DNA from 3 places in the Brachybacterium sp. AOP43-C2-M15 genome. Region 1 is predicted to be linked to each of the others. Evidence: riboswitches for the same ligand, from Rfam matches in the RefSeq annotation. Region 1 holds a riboswitch; each other region holds the start of a gene.
The links. A riboswitch is a leader RNA that binds a small molecule or an ion and turns the genes downstream of it on or off. The one in region 1 is predicted to bind thiamine pyrophosphate.
Positions count from the first base shown of each region.

Region 2: it holds a riboswitch for thiamine pyrophosphate, as region 1 does, so the genes downstream of both, ACT3SP_RS06150 (ECF transporter S component) here and thiC (phosphomethylpyrimidine synthase ThiC) in region 1, are expected to answer to the same signal.
Region 3: it holds a riboswitch for thiamine pyrophosphate, as region 1 does, so the genes downstream of both, ACT3SP_RS06270 (bifunctional hydroxymethylpyrimidine kinase/phosphomethylpyrimidine kinase) here and thiC (phosphomethylpyrimidine synthase ThiC) in region 1, are expected to answer to the same signal.

Region 1 is NZ_JBQSWB010000007.1:227,411-233,274, forward strand. Features, by position in the region: gene ACT3SP_RS09885 (ABC transporter permease) at 1-252, opposite strand, end outside; gene ACT3SP_RS09890 (Gfo/Idh/MocA family protein) at 639-1,832, shown strand; gene ACT3SP_RS09895 (YdeI/OmpD-associated family protein) at 1,892-2,467, shown strand; gene thiC (phosphomethylpyrimidine synthase ThiC) at 2,456-4,306, opposite strand; TPP riboswitch at 4,306-4,416, opposite strand; gene ACT3SP_RS09905 (NAD(P)H-dependent oxidoreductase) at 4,532-5,359, opposite strand; gene ACT3SP_RS09910 (cupin domain-containing protein) at 5,496-5,864, shown strand, end outside.
Region 2 is NZ_JBQSWB010000004.1:193,483-199,346, forward strand. Features, by position in the region: gene ACT3SP_RS06130 (ADP-ribosylglycohydrolase family protein) at 1-322, opposite strand, end outside; gene ACT3SP_RS06135 (hypothetical protein) at 405-1,199, shown strand; gene ACT3SP_RS06140 (M13 family metallopeptidase) at 1,255-3,279, shown strand; gene ACT3SP_RS06145 (hypothetical protein) at 3,276-3,842, shown strand; TPP riboswitch at 3,889-3,995, shown strand; gene ACT3SP_RS06150 (ECF transporter S component) at 4,042-4,623, shown strand; gene ACT3SP_RS06155 (ATP-binding cassette domain-containing protein) at 4,722-5,864, shown strand, end outside.
Region 3 is NZ_JBQSWB010000004.1:221,337-227,200, forward strand. Features, by position in the region: gene ACT3SP_RS06245 (mechanosensitive ion channel family protein) at 1-794, shown strand, start outside; gene ACT3SP_RS06250 (globin) at 791-1,222, shown strand; gene ACT3SP_RS06255 (acyl-CoA thioesterase) at 1,264-1,761, opposite strand; gene ACT3SP_RS06260 (acyl-CoA thioesterase) at 1,802-2,740, shown strand; gene ACT3SP_RS06265 (thiamine phosphate synthase) at 2,697-3,371, opposite strand; gene ACT3SP_RS06270 (bifunctional hydroxymethylpyrimidine kinase/phosphomethylpyrimidine kinase) at 3,368-5,008, opposite strand; TPP riboswitch at 4,999-5,092, opposite strand; gene glgP (alpha-glucan family phosphorylase) at 5,238-5,864, opposite strand, start outside.

The DNA of each region.
Region 1 (5,864 bases):
GATCAGCGCCAGCAGGATCGGCAGCGGGAAGAACAGCACCAGCTGGAACGCCGCGTAGACCAGGGTGTTGCGCAGCGCCAGGGCGAAGCGGTCGTCCTGGAACAGCTCCACGAACTTCTCGAAGCCGACGAACGGCGCCTCGGTGATCGTGTAGTAGGGCTGGTAGTCCTGGAACGCGATCACGTTGCCGAGGATCGGGATGTAGAAGAAGAGCAGCAGGGCCAGGGCCCCGGGGACCATCAGGACCAGCATCTGCCAGTCCTTGCGCAGTCGCGCCGCGAGGGACTTCTTCGGCCGGCGCAGGGGCGCCGTGTCCACGTCGAGCGCGTCCCGGTCCGGATCCCGCAGGCCGTTCGGGGCGTTCGGCTCCCCGGCGGTCACGACAGCCGGGTCCGGACCGCCGGGCGGTGCGGACTGCTCTGCTGGGCTTCGCGTCTTCACGAGCGGTGTCCTCTCGGTCGACCCGTGTCAGGGGACTGCGTCGGCGCCGGCAGCGTCTCTGCTTGACAGGGTGATCCAGATGGTAAAAGCTTGCGAGTAGTTTGTAAAACGGTTCACGATTCGTGGACGTCCGATCACGATCAGGACTCGTTGTCGGCGGACGGGTCGTGCACTCCTCTCGAAGGCGGTTCTCCCTCATGTACGACCTCCGCATCGGTGTCATCGGCTTCGGGCTGCGGTCCAACGTGGCCGTGCATGCCCACAGGCCCGGCGAGGGATCGGTGGTGACCGTGGTCGCCGATCCCAGCGAACGGGGCAAGGAGCTGGCCCGCGAGCGGATCGGGGAGGACGTCGCCACGGTCGACTCGGTCGACGAGCTGCTGGCCGAGCACGAGGTCGACGCGGTGATGGTGCTGACGCCCGACTTCGCGCATGCCGAGGTGGCGCTGAGGACGCTCGGCGCCGGCATCCCCACGTTCTGCGAGAAGCCGATGGCGATCCGCATCGAGGACACCGACGAGATGCTCGCGCTCGCGATGGAGAAGCGCACTCGACTGTTCGTCGGGCACAACATGCGCCACATGCCGGTGATCCGCCAGATGAAGGCGATCGTGGACTCCGGCCGCATCGGCCGGGTGCGGGCCGTCTGGTGCCGTCACTTCGTGGGCACGGGCGGGGACTTCTACTTCAAGGACTGGCACGCGGACCGCTCGAAGTCGACCAGCCTGCTGCTGCAGAAGGGCGCGCACGACATCGACGTCATCCACTGGCTCGCCGGCGGGTACACGCGCCGGGTCTCCGGCATCGGGGACCTCGCGGTGTACGGGGACGTCACGGATCGCCGGGACAACTCCGACCGCCGCATGGGCGACTGGTACGACGCGGACATCTGGCCGCCCACGGCGCAGAAGGAGCTCAACCCCGTCGTCGACGTCGAGGACATCTCGATGCTGAACATGACGCTCGACAACGGCGTGCTGGCCTCCTACGAGCAGTGCCACTTCACGCCGGACTACTGGCGCAACTACACGGTGATCGGGGACGCCGGCCGGATCGAGAACATGGGCGACGGCGCCGGATCGCAGATCCACATCTGGGAGTCGCGCCGCTCCGGGCCCGGCCGGCCCGACGCGGTCGAGGTGGTCGCCCGGGCCGAGGGCGGGCACGGCGGTGCGGACCCGGCACTGGTCGCGGAGTTCCTGCGCTTCGCGCGGGAGGGCGGTGCGACCGACGTGTCCGTGGTCGCGGCGCGCGAAGCCGTGGCGACCGGAGTCTGCGGTGCGGAGTCCATCCGCAGCGGCGGCATGCCCGTCCAGGTCCCGCTGCTGCGGGCCGAGATGCTGGAGTACTTCGACAACGGCCAGATCGTGACGGAGCCGGTCCGGGCCTGACCGGCATCGACGACCTCCGCGGACAGCCCCTGTCCGCACCTCCGGGCAGACTGGCGAGCATGAGCGCCGCCGAGCTTCCACCGCCCCTGGTGATCCCCGACCCGCCCGCCTGGCGCGCCTGGCTCGAGGAGCACGAGGACAGCTCCGACGGGGTGTGGCTCCTGATGGCGAAGAAGGGGAAGGACGCCCCGACCGCGCTCACCTATCAGGAGGCCCTCGAGGAGGCGCTGTGCAGCGGCTGGATCGACGGCCAGCGCCGCGGCCATGACGAGCACGCCTTCCGGCAGCGCTTCACGCCGCGCCGGCCCCGTTCGATCTGGTCGCAGCGCAACGTCGAGATCGTCGCCCGCCTGGTCGCCGACGGGAGGATGCGCGAGCGCGGTCTCGCCGAGGTGGACCTCGCGCGGGCCGACGGCCGCTGGGAGCGCGCCTACCCCGGCCCGGCGACGGCCGAGGCGCCCGAGGACCTGGTCCGCGCCCTCGCCGCGGCGCCTCCCGCGGAGGTGGCCTTCGCCCGGCTCGCCGACACCGCGCGGTACTCCGCGCTGCACCCGGTCCTCAGCGCTCCGAACGAGGCCACCCGCGCGCGCCGGATCACGGCGCTGGTCGAGAAGCTGGGGCGCTCAGCGACCTGAGGAGTCCGCGGCGCCGCCCGTCGAGCCGGCGGCCGCGCCGACGGCTCTGTCCTCCGCGCTGCCCGCGGTGCCGCCCCCGGCGCTGCCCATGGTGCCGCCCGCCACCGTCGGCGTCGGCAGGTACACCGTGCCGCCCTGCTCGCGGAACTCCCGGGATTTCGCGGCCATGCCCTCCCGGGCGATCCGCTCCTGGGCGGAGGCGTCGCCGTAGGTGTCGCGGATGTCCTGCGAGATCCGCATCGAGCAGAACTTCGGACCGCACATGGAGCAGAAGTGCGCCGTCTTCGCGGGCTCCGCCGGCAGGGTCTCGTCGTGGTACTCCTCGGCCAGCTGCGGGTCCAGGGACAGCCCGAACTGGTCCCGCCACCGGAACTCGAAGCGCGCCTTCGACAGGGCATCGTCCCGGGCGGAGGCGCCCGGATGACCCTTGGCGACGTCGGCCGCGTGGGCGGCGATCTTGTAGGTGATCACGCCCGTCTTCACGTCGTCGCGGTCCGGCAGCCCCAGGTGCTCCTTCGGGGTGACGTAGCAGAGCATCGCGGTGCCGTGGCGCGCGATCTCGGTGGCGCCGATCGCGGAGGTGATGTGGTCGTAGGCAGGGGCGATGTCCGTGACCAGGGGGCCGAGCGTGTAGAAGGGCGCGCCGTCGCACAGCTCCTGCTGGCGCTCCACGTTCTCGCGCACCAGGTGCAGCGGCACGTGCCCGGGGCCCTCGACCATCACCTGCACGTCGTGCTCCCAGGCGCGGCGGGTCAGCTCCGCGAGGGTGTCGAGCTCGGCGAACTGGGCGGCGTCGTTCGCGTCCGCCAGGCACCCCGGGCGCAGCCCGTCGCCCAGCGAGAAGGACACGTCGTAGCGGGCGAAGATCTCGCACAGCTCGTCGTAGTGCTCGTACAGGAAGTTCTCCCGGTGGTGGGCCAGGCACCAGCCCGCCAGGATCGAGCCGCCGCGGGAGACGATCCCGGTGACCCGGTTCGCGGTCAGCGGCACGTAGCGCAGCAGGACCCCGGCGTGGATCGTCATGTAGTCCACGCCCTGCTCGCACTGCTCGATCACCGTGTCGCGGAAGATCTCCCAGGTCAGCGCGTTCGCATCCCCGTCGACCTTCTCGAGGGCCTGGTAGATCGGGACGGTCCCGATCGGCACCGGGGAGTTGCGCAGGATCCACTCGCGGGTGGTGTGGATGTCGTCCCCGGTGGACAGGTCCATGACGGTGTCCGCGCCCCAGCGAGTGGCCCATTCGAGCTTGGAGACCTCCTCGGCGATCGAGGAGGTCACCGCCGAGTTGCCGATGTTGGCGTTGACCTTCACCAGGAAGGCGCGGCCGATGATCATCGGTTCCGCCTCGGGATGGTTCACGTTCGCGGGGATGATCGCGCGGCCGGCCGCCACCTCGCTGCGCACCAGCTCCACGTCGCAGTCCTCCCGCAGCGCCACGTAGCGCATCTCCGGGGTGATCTCGCCGCGACGGGCGTAGTGCATCTGGGTGACGCGGCGCCCCGGGAGGGAGCGCAGCGGGGGTCGGCTCGCGCCGCGCCACTCCGCGCTCGCCTCGCCGCGGCGCACGGCGCTGCGTCCGTCGTCGACGAGGGTGCGGCCGCGGCCGCTGTAGGTCTCGACGTCCTCTCGGCCGTCGATCCATGCGGAGCGCATCGGGGCCAGGCCCACCTCGGGCTCGCAGCCGGGCCCGGCGGTGCGGTACACCTCCAGCGGCGGGTTCGGCACACCGGCGGGGGAATCGTCCTGGGCGATCCGGGTGACGGGCACCCGGATGCCGTGGGCGGGGTCCTCGAGGTGGCCGAGGCTGTGGGTGGGGTAGTTCTCAGGGCGTGCGGACATCGTCTCGCTCTCCTTCTTCCTTCGCCGGCATGACCCGGGGCAGGTTCGGTCGGTGCTCGAACCGCGACAGTTCGATCTCAGCCCGCTGCGACGGGCACCCGAGGGATCGGCGACGACGGTAGCAGATGCCCGGCCGGTCACGGGGAGAGGACCCCTGGCCGGGACGCGGCGGATCGCTCGGACCACGGATCGCTCGGACCACGGATCGCTCAGACCACGGCTCACTCAGACCACGGCGCCGAGGTCGACCCCGGCGTCGCGGCGATGGATGCCGAGATCCGTGCGACCGGTGGCGATCCGCGGATCCAGGGCGCGCAGCTCCGCGGGGTAGTCCCCGTCGCGCAGGCGTCGATAGGGGCGGCTCGGCTCGCTGTCGATCCCGGCCAATCGGTCCACCAGGCGCCGGGTCTCGCGCTCGCCGTCCACTTCGTCCAGTCCGTCGGCGTCGTGGACGACGTGCAGGTCCAGCACGTCGATGCCGACGTACCAGAGGGCGCCGTGGGTCAGGGGGAACAGCAGCGAATCCAGGTCGCCGCTGACCCCGCGCGGCCCGATCGTGCGCTCGTCGTCCCCGGCGGTGACCACGATGAGCGCCCGACGTCGGGTGAGACCGCCGTCCCCGTACCGCCGCGGCATCCCGAGCTCGGGGTCGAGCTCGCTGTCGTAGGCGAAGCTGTCGGTCAGCACGCGATCGAGCCAGCCTTTGAGGATCGCCGGGGGGCCGTACCACCACAGGGGGAACTGGAGCACGAGCAGCTCGGCCTTCGCGAGCTTCTCCTGCTCGGCCCGGACGTCCGTCGCGGTCAGCCCCCGGGTGTAGGCCTCACCGGCGAGCGCGGCCAGATTGCCCGGTCGGTCGGCGGGCTCTCCGAGGTCGCGGTCGCCGAGCACGGGATCGAATCCCTGGGCGTACAGGTCCGAGGTCATCACGTCGTGGCCCTGGGACAGGGCCCGGGTGCCGGCGCGGAACAGGTGGCCGCTCAGCGACTGCTGTCGCGGGTGGGCGAGCACCCACAGGGCGGAGCCCGGGAGCGGGGGATGGTCGACGGTCACGAGGGACCTCCAGGTGGGGCGGTCGGTGCGGAGCGCAGTGTCGCTCCGTCGGTCATGACCCAGTCCACCGCACCCCGAGAGAGACGGAGAATGCTCTGAACGCTGAGATCCATATGCCAGCGTCTACGCTGGAGGGATGGAGATCCTCACCGAAGTGCTCGGCAACCTCCGCTCCTCGGGCGCCCTGATCGACCGCAGCCTGCTCACCGAGCACTGGAGCGTCCGGGTCGAGACCGGATCCTCGATCACCGTCGCCACCCTGCTCCGCGGGAGCGGCTGGCTCCACCAGCAGGGACGGGACGCCGAGCCCCTGGGAGCACGGGACCTGGCGATCCTCACCGGCCGCGGGCCGATCCTCCTGAGCAGTGACCTCGACGGCGCGGCGGAGCCCACCTGCGTCGTGACGGCCGAGGGCTCCTGCCTCGACGCGGAGGGCGCCGTGCTCGCGAACGAGCGCGTGGGCCTGGACGCCCGGGTCCGCCGCGAGCGGCTCGCGGCGGAGAGC
Region 2 (5,864 bases), on a different contig from region 1:
TGCCCAGCGACCAGGAGTACCACTCACGCGCGATGTGGTCCTGTGCCGTCTCGATCCGCAGGTCATGACCGTCGGACGCCGCGAGCGAGGCCTCCAGCACCACGATCGCCATCGACGTCTCGTCGGTCCACTCCCCCGGCTGCCAGTCCAGGATCCCGCCGCCGATCATCTCGACCTCCTCGGAGTCCACCACCGGGGGCTGGAACTCGTAGGGAGCGCCCAGGGCGTCGCCCGCGGCGGCCGCCACCACCGCGCCGACGGCGCGCTGGCGCTGGGCAGCGGACAGGCCCGCGCCGCCGGTCTTCCTCGCATCCGTCCTCACGAACCCATCGTTCCACACCGCCGGTGGCGGACCGCACGGCGTCTCGCCCCCGCTACCCTGGTGGGGACCCAGAAGGAGCTCCATGACCGACACCCCCGCAGCGGCCGGGCCGCACTGTGACGACCCCCACGACCACACCGGACACGACCATCCCCCCACCGGTGCGGATCTGGTCCGGGACCTCGTCAAGGGGCTGTCGATCCAAGCGCTGCTGATCCCTGCGCTCGCGGTGGTGCTGCTGATCGCGATCCTGCCCTTCGCGCCCGTGAGCCCCGTCCCGCTGCTGCTGGGCATCGGTCTGGGCGCCGCGCAGCTGGCCTCGCTGGTCGCCACCAGCCTCTTCGTGGCCCGCACCCGCACCCAGCTGGCCGTCAACCCGGGACTGCTGGCCGTGCGCAGCGTGGTCGACGAGCTGCTGCGCGTGGCGGCGGTGCTGCTGGCGGTGCTGCTGTGGCCCGCGGACATCCGGGCCGAGCTCGGCGTCTGGGTGGGCGCGGGCTGCGCCCTGGTGTGGCTCATCCTCGCCACCGCCCAGACCGTCACTACCCGGCAGCGCATCGCCCGCCCCGGCGACTGGTCCACGGAGGCGATCTCGACCCTGCTCGCGCAGCGCGTCGGGGCGCGCTCCACCGTGATCATGCGCCTGCTCGACGTGGCGGGCACCGCGATGTTCCAGGTCGGCGCGACGATCCTGGTGATCCTCTCGCCCGTGCTCGTGATCGGCACGATCGTGCTCTCGATCGGCGTCGGCCTGTCGACCCTCGTGCTGCACCGCCGCCCGCCCGCCGATCGCGCCCGCAGCCCCTGGGCCTACGCCCCCGTCGGCCTCGGGCTGCTGGCCCTCGCGCTGGCCTCCTTCGGGCTGCTCGCCCTCTGACCCGCGTCCGCCGGACGCCGCCCTCGACCACCCCACCTCACCGCAGGAGCCGATGATGACCACTGCCCCCGCCGCCCGCCGTTCGGGCCTCTCCCTCGACCAGGTCGACGACGCCGTCCGGATCCAGGACGACCTCTTCGGACACGTCAACGGGCGCTGGCTGCGCGAGCACGAGATGCCCGCGGACCGCTCGAGCGACGGTGCCTTCCACGCCCTGCGCGACCTCTCGGAGGACCAGGTGCGCGAGATCGTCGAGGAGGCCGCGGCCGACGTCGAGCGCGCCGACCCCGCCGGGGAGCAGGTCCCCACCAGCGACCACGCCCGGGTGGGCGCGCTGTACCGGATGTTCATGGACACCGACGCGATCGAGCGGGCGGGGCTCGGGGTCCTCGAGGACCTGCTGGGCACCATCACCGCCGCCGCCGATCTCGAGGCGATCACGCGCACCATGGCCGCCCCCGACTCCGGGGCCTCCGCGCTGCTGTCCTACGTGTGGACCGATGACCACGACTCCACGAGCTACCAGGTCAAGATCCACCAGGGCGGGCTGGGCCTGCCCGACGAGTCCTACTACCGCGAGGACCGCTACGCCGAGATCCGCGAGGCCTACACGGCGCACCTGGCGAACCTCGCCCGCCTCGCCGAGCTGCCCGGCCGCGAGGGCCTGGTCGCCGGGTCCCCGGAGGACCTCGCCGGCGCCGTGATGGTCTTCGAGACCCGTCTGGCCGCCTGCCACGTGGACGTGGTCCGCCTGCGCGACCGTGAGAAGTCCTCCAACCCGATGGACGCCGCCCAGCGCCGCGAGCTCGCCCCGTCCTTCCCCTGGGAGGCCTTCGTCGAGGGCACCGAGGCGCCCAGCGCCGCCTTCGAGGTCGTCTCGGTGGGCCAGCCCGAGTTCGTCTCCGCGGCCGCCGAGCTGCTGGCCGGCGAGGACCTCGACGTGCTGCGCAGCTGGCTGGCCGTGCACGCGGTCGCCGCCTACGCCCCCTACGGCCCCGCCGCCCTGGTCGAGGAGGACTTCGCCTTCTCCGGCCGGATCCTCTCCGGCGCCGAGCAGCTGCGGGAGCGCTGGAAGCGCGCCGTCGCCTTCGTCGAGGGCGTCGTCGGCTTCGCCGTCGGCCGGGAGTACGTCTCCCGCCACTTCCCCGCCGCCCACAAGGAGCGGATGACCGAACTGGTCGACGCCCTGCTGGACGCCTACCGCGACTCCATCGAGACGCTGCCCTGGATGACCCCGGCCACCCGGCAGAAGGCGCTCGCGAAGCTCGCGAGGTTCACCCCGAAGATCGGCTACCCCGAGAAGTGGCGGGAGTACGACGGACTGGAGATCGTGCCCGGCGACCTCGTCGCCACCGCCCGCGCCTCGCGCCGCTTCGACGCGGCCTACGAGTACGCGAAGGTGGGCGGCCCGATCGACGAGACCGAGTGGCACATGACCCCGCAGACGGTCAACGCCTACTACAACCCTGGCCGCAACGAGATCGTCTTCCCGGCCGCGATCCTGCAGCCCCCGTTCTTCGACGCCGAGGCGGACGACGCCGTGAACTTCGGCGGGATCGGCGCCGTCATCGGCCACGAGGTGGGGCACGGCTTCGACGACCAGGGCTCCAAGTACGACGGCGACGGCAACCTGATCTCCTGGTGGACGCCGGAGGACCGGGAGGCCTTCGACGGCCGGGCGGCGCAGCTCATCGCCCAGTACTCCGAGCTGTCCCCGCGCGAGCTCGACGACACTCATCGCGTCAACGGGGCTCTGACCATCGGCGAGAACATCGGCGACCTGGGCGGGCTCTCGATCGCGGTCAAGGCGTATCTGTCCCGCAGGGACGCCGAGGAGGTCGCCGCCGAGCTCGACGGCCTCGACGGCCTGCAGCGCGTCTTCTGGTCCTGGGCGACCGTGTGGCGGGGCCGGAACCGCACCCAGGAGGCGATCCGACGCCTGGCCGTGGACCCCCACGCCCCGATGGAGTTCCGCTGCAACTCCGTGGTGGGCCACCTCGAGGAGTTCCACACCGCCTTCGACGTGACCGAGGGCGATGCCATGTACCGCGCCCCCGAGGAGCGGGTGGCGATCTGGTGAGACCGGACCCGCCGTTCTACGTGGGCCGCACCCGGCCCACCTCCGTCGGCTGGACCCGCATCGGGGTGACGCTCCTGTGCGGCGCGGTGCTCGCCGTGCTCATGGCCCAGCGCTCCTCGACGCCGGTGGTGCTGCTGGTGGTGGTGCTCTTCCTCGCCCTGTCGCTGTGGACCTGGATGGGCCAGGCCACCCGCTTCATCGTCGACGAGCACGGGATCACGGTGAGCCTCGGCGGATTCCTGCCGCGCCGGCCGTGGCCGGTCGAGAACTTCCGCACCGTGCAGCTGCGCGAGATGCCGTCCTCGACGGTGGGCGTGACCCTCGGCGGCTACGGCTGGCGGCGAGGGAAGGCGATCACGTCGCGGCCCGAGGAGCTCACCCCCGTCGGCCGCCGGAAGATCTTCACCGTCGCCGGGACCCAGCAGCCCTACCGGATGCTGGTCACCCGCCCCGGTACGCTGGTCGAGATCATCGGCCGCGACGCCCCGCACTACATCCTCTCCCCCGAGGATCCGCAGGCGACCGCGGAGGCGGTGGACCAGGCGATCCGGGCGCGCCGCTGAGCGCGGCGCCGTCCCTCGTCCGGGCACGCTAGACTGGGCGATCGTCATCCACTGACAGGGGAGCACCTCCGGGTGCTGAGAGTGCGCACACGAGCGCAGACCCTCGAACCTGATCCGGCTCGCACCGGCGTAGGGAGTCGGGATATCCGCGCGGCACCACCGGTGGCGCACGCCCCTTCCACTCATGGGAGGAGAAGTGATGACCCGCTATCGCACCGTGGACCTGCTGGTGACCGTCCTGATCGGAGCGGCCTTCGGCGTCGCGTTCCTGGGCTACGGCCAGCTGTACACGCTGATCGGCCCGCTCACCGCGGCCTTCAAGCCCGCCGAGGGGCTGCTGGCAGGGATCTGGTTCCTGCCGGCGATGCTCGCCGCCCTCATCGTGCGCAAGCCCGGCGCCGCCCTGCTCGCGGAGATGATCGCCGCGGTGCTCTCGATGCTGCTGGGCAGCCAGTGGGGCTGGGGCACCGCGATCTCCGGGCTGATGCAGGGCGGCGGCGTGGAGCTCGCCTTCCTGCTCACCCGCTACCGCCGCTTCACCCTGCCGGTGGCCGTGCTGGGCGGCGTGCTCGCCGCGCTGCTCGAATGGGGCTGGGAGAAGTTCGCCTACTACCAGGAGATGAGCTGGGCCTTCTCCGGCGCCATGCTCGGCTTCTTCGTGCTCTCCGGGGTGCTGCTGTGCGGCGTGCTGGGCTGGGCGGCCACCCGCGCCCTGGTCGCCACCGGGGCGGTGGACTCCCTCGCCGCCGGCCGGGAGCACTCCCGGGCCGCGGCCGTCTGAGCGGAGGGAAGAGGATCACCCCGCCGAGCGCCCCGACCGCCGCGGGTCTGCGCCTGGACGGCCTGCGGTGGCGCCCCCTCTCGCGCCGCGAGCCGACCATCGCGGGCCTCGACCTCGAGATCCCGCACGGCCAGCGGGTGCTGCTCGCCGGGGCCAGCGGCAGCGGCAAGTCGACCGTGCTGCGCGCCCTGGCCGGCCTGCTCGACGAGGAGGACGGCGAGGGCGCGGGCCTGCTCCCGCCGCCGCAGCGGCCCGGCGAGCGCGGACTGCTGCTGCAGAACCCCGCGCACGCCCTGGTCGCCGCGACCATCGCGAGGGACACCGCCTTCGGACCCGAGAACGCCGGCCTGGAGCGCCCCGAGATCCGCGCCCGGGCGGAGGCGGCCCTCGACGCGGCGCAGGTGCGGATCGATCCCTCCCGCGCACCGCTGGACGCCTCCGGGGGCCAGCAGCAGCGAGTCGCGCTGGCCGGCGCGCTCGCCCTGGACCCCGAGCTGCTGCTGCTCGACGAGCCCACCAGCATGCTCGATGCCGACACCGCCGCGCTGGTGCGCGAGGCGGTGCTGTCCGCCTGCGCTCGGTCGGGCTCCACCCTGGTGGTCGCCGAGCACCGCCTGGAGCCCTGGATCCCCCACATGGACCGGCTGGTGGTGCTCGGCGCGCAGGCGGAGGTGCTCGCCGACGGCGCGCCGGGGACCGTCCTGCACGAGCAGGAGACGCTGCTGCGGCAGGCGGGGGTGCTGGGGGCTGGGCCTCGGGGTGCGGGGCCGCTGGGCGCGGGGCCGCCGACGGCGGGACCGGAGCGGGGACGGGCGGCGGGGGCCCCGGTCCTCGCCTCCCTCGAGGGCGTCACCGTGCCGGGACGCGGGCTGCGCGAGCCCCTGGACCTCGAGGCGCGGACCGGGCGGCTCACCGTGCTCACCGGCCCCAGCGGCGCCGGGAAGACGACGCTGCTGCGCACCCTGCTCGACCCGGGCGAGCCGGCCACCGGCACCGTCACCCGGCCGGAGCCCGCTCGGATCGCGTTCGTCCCCCAGGACCCCGAGCACTCCTTCGTCGCCGGGACCGCGGGCGAGGAGATGCTCGCCTCCCCGTGGGCCGAGGATCCCCGACTCGCGGAGGAGCTGCTCGAGCGGGCCGGTCTCGCGGCCCTGCGCGGCGCACCTCCGCACCGCCTCTCGGGCGGGGAGCAGCGTCGGCTCGCGATCGCCGCGGCCCTGGCCCAGTCCCCCGCGCTGCTG
Region 3 (5,864 bases), on a different contig from region 1:
GGTGGCTGCTGCGCCGCTTCTTCCGCACCATGGCCCAGTCCGGGTCGAAGATCTCGAGCGTCACCGGCACCGTCATCAAGCGGGACCCGCGGTCCCAGAAGGCCGCCCAGGCACGTCGGGAGCAGCGCGCCAGCACGCTGTCGAACGTGGCCCGCAACATCGCGCACGTGATGATCTGGTCGGTCGCCTCGGTGATGATCCTCTCCGAGATCGGCGTGAACGTCGCCCCGGTGATCGCGAGCCTCGGCGTGGTGGGCCTGGCCGCCGGCATCGGCGCGCAGACCATCATCAAGGACGTGGTCGCCGGCGTGGTGATGCTGTTCGAGGACATCGTCGCGGTCGGCGACTGGGTGGACCTCGAGTTCGCCGAGGGCACCGTCGAGTCGATCAACCTGCGCGCCACCCAGGTGCGCGGGGTCGACGGCGTCCTGTGGACCGTGCGCAACGGCGAGATCGTGCGCGTGGGCAACTACGCGCGCGGCTTCTCCAACGCGGTGGTGGTGCTCGACATCGACGCCGACGCCGACGACGAGCTCGTCACCCAGGTCGTCGAGACGGTCTCCGCCGAGATCGTCGAGGACCCCGAGTGGAGCCCCCTGATCCTCGGCGGCGCCGCGATCACCGGCATCCTCGACGTCGACGGGAACCGCTATCAGCGGCGCGTGACGGTGCAGACCGTGCCCGGCCAGCAGTGGGGCGTCGAGCGCGAGCTGCGTGCCCGGATCCGCCGCGGTTTCGCCGCCTCCGACATCGCCTTCGCGATGCCCCGCTTCGTCGAGAGCGGGGCGAAGTGACCGAGCAGATCAGCTTCTACGAGGCCGTCGGCGGCCACGAGACCTTCGAGCGCCTGGTGGACCGCTTCTACGAGGGCGTGGCCGAGGACCCGCTGCTGCGGCCGATGTACCCCGAGGAGGACCTCACCGGGGCCAAGCACCGGCTGCGCACCTTCCTCGAGCAGTTCTGGGGCGGCCCGAAGACCTACGGCGAGGAGCGCGGTCATCCGCGCCTGCGGATCCGCCACGCTCCCTTCCCGGTCTCCCCCTCGGCCCGGGACGCGTGGCTGCGCCACATGCGCGCGGCGGTCGACTCCCTGGAGCTGCCGCCCCTGCACGAGCAGACGCTGTGGGACTATTTCGAGCGGGCCGCGAGCTCTTTGGTGAACACGGCCGACGGCGGGGAGGCCCCGGCCGCCGGGGCGGAGGTGCCGGACCGGCTGAGCTGAACCGGGCACCGCGCTGCCGGGGCGTCGCTCCCCCGGTGCCCTCAGTCGCGGAAGCGCAGCGGCTCTCCCGCGAACGGCTCGAGCTCCTCCCTGGTCCGCGCCTCGAGGCGCACGGGTGCGCCGGAGTCCGCGTCGACCAGCACCACCACGGTGCGCGCACGCGCGTACGGCGCGGCGCCCTCGGGATCGTCGCGGGTGAGCACCAGGTAGTCGACGCTCAGGCTCGCCCCGCCGATCCGGGACAGCCACAGCCGGACCACCACGCCGTCCCGCCGGTGCCCGAGCGGCCGGGCGTACTCGATCCGCTGCGAGGCGATGACGGTGCTCAGCGCGGCGCCGGCACCGCTGACGGGCAGCGCCGCGGGCGGCTGCGGTGCTCCGAGCGCGACCTGCTCGGCGGGCGGCTGCCAGAAGGCGGCGATGCGCGCCTCCTCGAGCAGGCGCACCACCGCCGCGTTGTTCACATGGCCGTAGGCGTCCAGGTCGGTCCACCTCACCGGGACGGTGATGTCGATCGGCTGCGGGGCGGAAGAGTTCATGGCTCTCATCGTAGGCCCCATGACCAGTACGATCGTCTCCATGACCTTCCCGCGCACCGACCCGTCGGAGATCGCCGCCGGCCTCGTGGATCTGCTGGATCTGACCGAGACCGCTCCCTTCGGCGAGTTCTCCACGCCCGCCACCGTCGCCGCCTACCAGGGCGAGTCCTCCCCGCAGCCCGGCGGGCACGTCTTCGGCGGCCAGGTGATGGGCCAGGCCGTGATGGCGGTGGGGCGCACCGTCTCCCCCGAGCGCCGCATCCATTCGATGTACTCCTACTTCCTCGCTCCCGGGGACCCCGCGCACCCGATCCGCTTCCAGGTGGACTCCCTGCGGGACGGCGGCTCGTTCTCGGTCCGGCGCGTGCTGGCCACCCAGCCGGGGGTCGAGGCCGACGAGGAGGAGCGCACCATCCTGGCGATGACCGCCTCCTTCCAGGAGGTGCAGGACGGACTCGAGCACTCCGAGAGCGCCCCCGAGGCCCCGGCCCCCGAAGGTCTGCCCACCACGGCCGAGGTGCTCACGGGCATCGACCATCCGATCGCGCACTACTGGTCCACCCAGCGCCCGATCGACATCCGCCACGTCACCGATCCGATCTACCTGCGCCCCGACCCCGCCTCCGACACCGCGGACACGCAGATGGTGTGGATGCGCACCCTGGCCCCCGTCGGCGCGGAGCCGCTGCTGCACGACGCGATCCTCGCCTTCGCGAGCGACTACACCCCCTTCGAGCCGATCCTGCGCCGGCAGGGACTGAGCTGGATGACGCCGGGGCTGAAGATGGCGACCATCGACCATGCGATCTGGTGGCACAAGCACGTGCGCGCGGACGAGTGGCTGCTGTACGTGCAGCGCTCCCCCTCGGCCTCCGGCGGGCGGGGCGTCACGCACGGTCAGGTCTTCGACCGCGGCGGCGACCTGGTCGCGACCGTCACCCAGGAGGGGATGATCCGGGCGCGGCCCGCCGATCGCTGAACGCGGCGACGATCTGCCGCGCCACGGCCTCCGGGCGCTCGGCGTCCATGATCGCCCGCACCACCGCCATGCCGGCGACCCCGGTGGTCGCGAGCGCCGGGGCGTCCGCCGCGGTGAGGCCGCCGATCGCCACCACCGGCAGGCGTGTCTCGTCGACCAGGCGCGCGCTGCCCTCGAGGCCCAGCGGCTCGCGGCCGGAGTCCTTGGTCGGGGTGGGGCGGAAAGGGCCCGCCCCGATGTAGTCGAGCAGGTCGTGGAGGCGCTCCGCCGCGCGGACGGTGGCGAGCGTGCCGGTGGTCATGCCGATGATCGCGTCGTCGCCCAGCAGGGCGCGGGCATCGGGGACCGGGAGGTCCTCCTGGCCCAGGTGCACGCCGTGGACCTCCACCCCGCGGCGGCGGGCGGCCCAGGCCACGTCGACGCGGTCGTCCACCACCACGCGGGTCGCGGGCCGGGCCGCATGGACGGCGTCCGCGACGGCGCAGGCGAGCTCCAGCAGCTCCGGGGTCGAGGCGTCCTTGGCCCGCACCTGGATCATGCCGGCCCCGCCGGCGGCGGCCGCGGCGGCGGCCTCGACCGTGCGGCGTCCGGTGCCCGAGGTCACCAGGTAGCAGCGCAGGTCCAGGCTCATCGTGCCTCCGCCCTGTCCGGGTGGCGCGCCGGTGCCGCGGCGCCGAGCCGCAGCGCCTGGTCGAAGAACTCGAGCTCGTGGCGGCAGGCCAGCAGATAGGCGCGCAGCGCCGCGGCGCGCACCCGCGGCGAGGCGGCCTCGAGCTCGCGCTCGACCTGCGCGAGCGCCTCCTGCGTGGCGGTGACGAAGCCGGGATCGCGGTAGGTGTCGAGCCAGTCGGCGTAGGGGTGGTCCGGTGGGACGGCGGGCAGCGCGGCTCCCGCCTGCGCGTAGAGCCAGTAGCAGGGAAGCACCGCGGCCGCGCCGACGGCGAGGTCCTCCCCGAGCGCCGCGGCCAGCAGGAAGTCGGTGTAGGCGCTCGTCACCGGGGAGGGCTCGGTCCCTGCCCCGGCCTCGTCCCCGTCCCCGAGACGGCTGCGGTGCAGCTCCGACTCGACGGTCAGGCAGTCCGTGGCCCCGCGGGACCAGAGCTCCTGGGCCGCGGGGTCGCTCGACCTGGCGGCCAGCGCGGCGAGCGAGCGCGAGTACCGGCGCAGGTAGTGGGCGTCCTGGTCGAGGTAGAAGGCGAACTCCAGCTCGTCCAGGCTGCCGTCGACCAGGGCCCGCACGAACTCGGAGCCGGCGATCGCGCGGGCGGTGTCCTCCCCCGCCGCCCACAGCGCGGCGGTCCAGGGCCCGGCGGGCGGGACGGCGGAGCGGACCGGCTCCGTCCCCGGGGCCTCGCGCCCCGGCGCCGCGGGGACGTCCTGCACGGTGCCGAGAACCGCGGGCAGGTGGGCCGGGACCAGCCACGGCGTGGACTCCCCGGCGCTCTGCAGACGGCGCGCGCGGTGGAAATGGTCGACCGGTCCGTGGCCGGTCCCCACCCGCAGCGCCTCGCCGTGGGCGATCGCCTCGTGGAGCCATCGGGTCGACCAGGCCAGCGCCTCCTCCGGTCCGTCCCCGGCCGCCAGCCGGGTCGCGAGCGCCGAGGAGAGGGAGCAGCCCGTGCCGTGGGTGCTGGTCGCCTCGAGCCGGGTCGAGCGGACGGGGTGCACGGTCCCGTCGGGACGCACCCAGCTGTTGGTGACCCGGCGGGAGCGGAGGTGGCCCGTCTTGACCACGACGGCGACCCCGGTCTCCGCGGACCATCGGCTCGCCTGGGCGAGAGCCTCCTGCTCGTCGGCGGCGGGCTCGCGGCCGGTCAGCCGGGCGAGCTCCTCAATGTTGGGGGTGACGACGTCCGCGCGGCGGCAGAAGTCGATCATCGCCTCCTCGGCCTCGGGCTCCAGCAGGCTGTCCCCGCTGGTCGCGACCATCACCGGGTCGACGACCAGGAGCGGTGGCGGGGTCCCGTCGAGCCAGGCCGCGACGGTGCGGATGATCTCCGCGGTGGCCAGCATGCCCGTCTTGACGGCATCGATGCGCACGTCCTCGCCGACGGCCCGGAGCTGCTCGGTGAGGAAGGACGCGGGCGGGACGTGGATCTCCCGGACCCCACGGGTGTTCTGGGCCACCAGCGCGGTGACCGCGCTCATGCCGTAGCCGCCCGCCGCGGCGATGGACTTCAGGTCCGCGGCGGTGCCGGCGCCCCCGGAGGGGTCGGTGCCCGCGATCGAGAGCACGCGGGGAACTCGGGCAGGATACGTCGGTGTCATGGGGACATCCCTTCGCCAGTACGAACTAGATCAGGTTCCACGGGTGTGTTCTCAGCGCCGGCGGGCGCACCCCGTGTCCGCGGATCAACGTACCAGTCCCGGGGATCAGCCCGGTCCCGGGCATCAGCCCATCGCGGCGCGAGTCCGGGCGAGGGCGGCGGTGGTCATCTGCTGCACGTCGGGCAGCGTGCCGGCGGCCGCGACCGGCAGTCGTCCCGGCCGGCACCTCTCAGGCGGTGGTGACCAGCCCGAGCTCGGCGCGGGAGGCCAGCACCGGATGCTGCGGGGTGATCCGCACGGTGCACCCCTTCTCGCCGGGTGCGGTGAGGGCGAAGCGGGCGGTCCAGCGACCGTCCTCCCCCCGCTGCAGCGGGATCAGCTGAGGATCGATGATCTCCTCCCCGGTGCCGATCTCTCCCAGGACCGCCTCGACGAGCACGTCCGCGTCGCCCAGACCGCCCAGCTCGACGTCGGCGACCAGGGTGATCTCGGCGCCGGTGGGGACGGAGCCGTCGGCGACGCCCTCGAGATGCACCCCGGCGACCGAGACGCCGGACCAGGCGTCCTGCACCCCCGCCTTCCAGGCGGTGAACTCGCCGGCCAGCGCGGGATCCGCGACGAAGGCCGAGGCGGCGCGGGACGCCGGGAGGTACAGGTCGGTGACGTAGTCCCGGACCATGCGGGCGGCGGTGATCTGCGGGGCCACCTTCACCAGCGAGGAGCGGACCTTCGTCATCCAGCCGCGCTGCATGCCGCGGGCGTCGCGCTCGTAGAACAGCGGGACGATCGACTGCTCGAGGATCTCGTAGAGCGCCTCGGCCTCGATCGCGTCGCGCTGCGCCTGGTCGGCGACCTC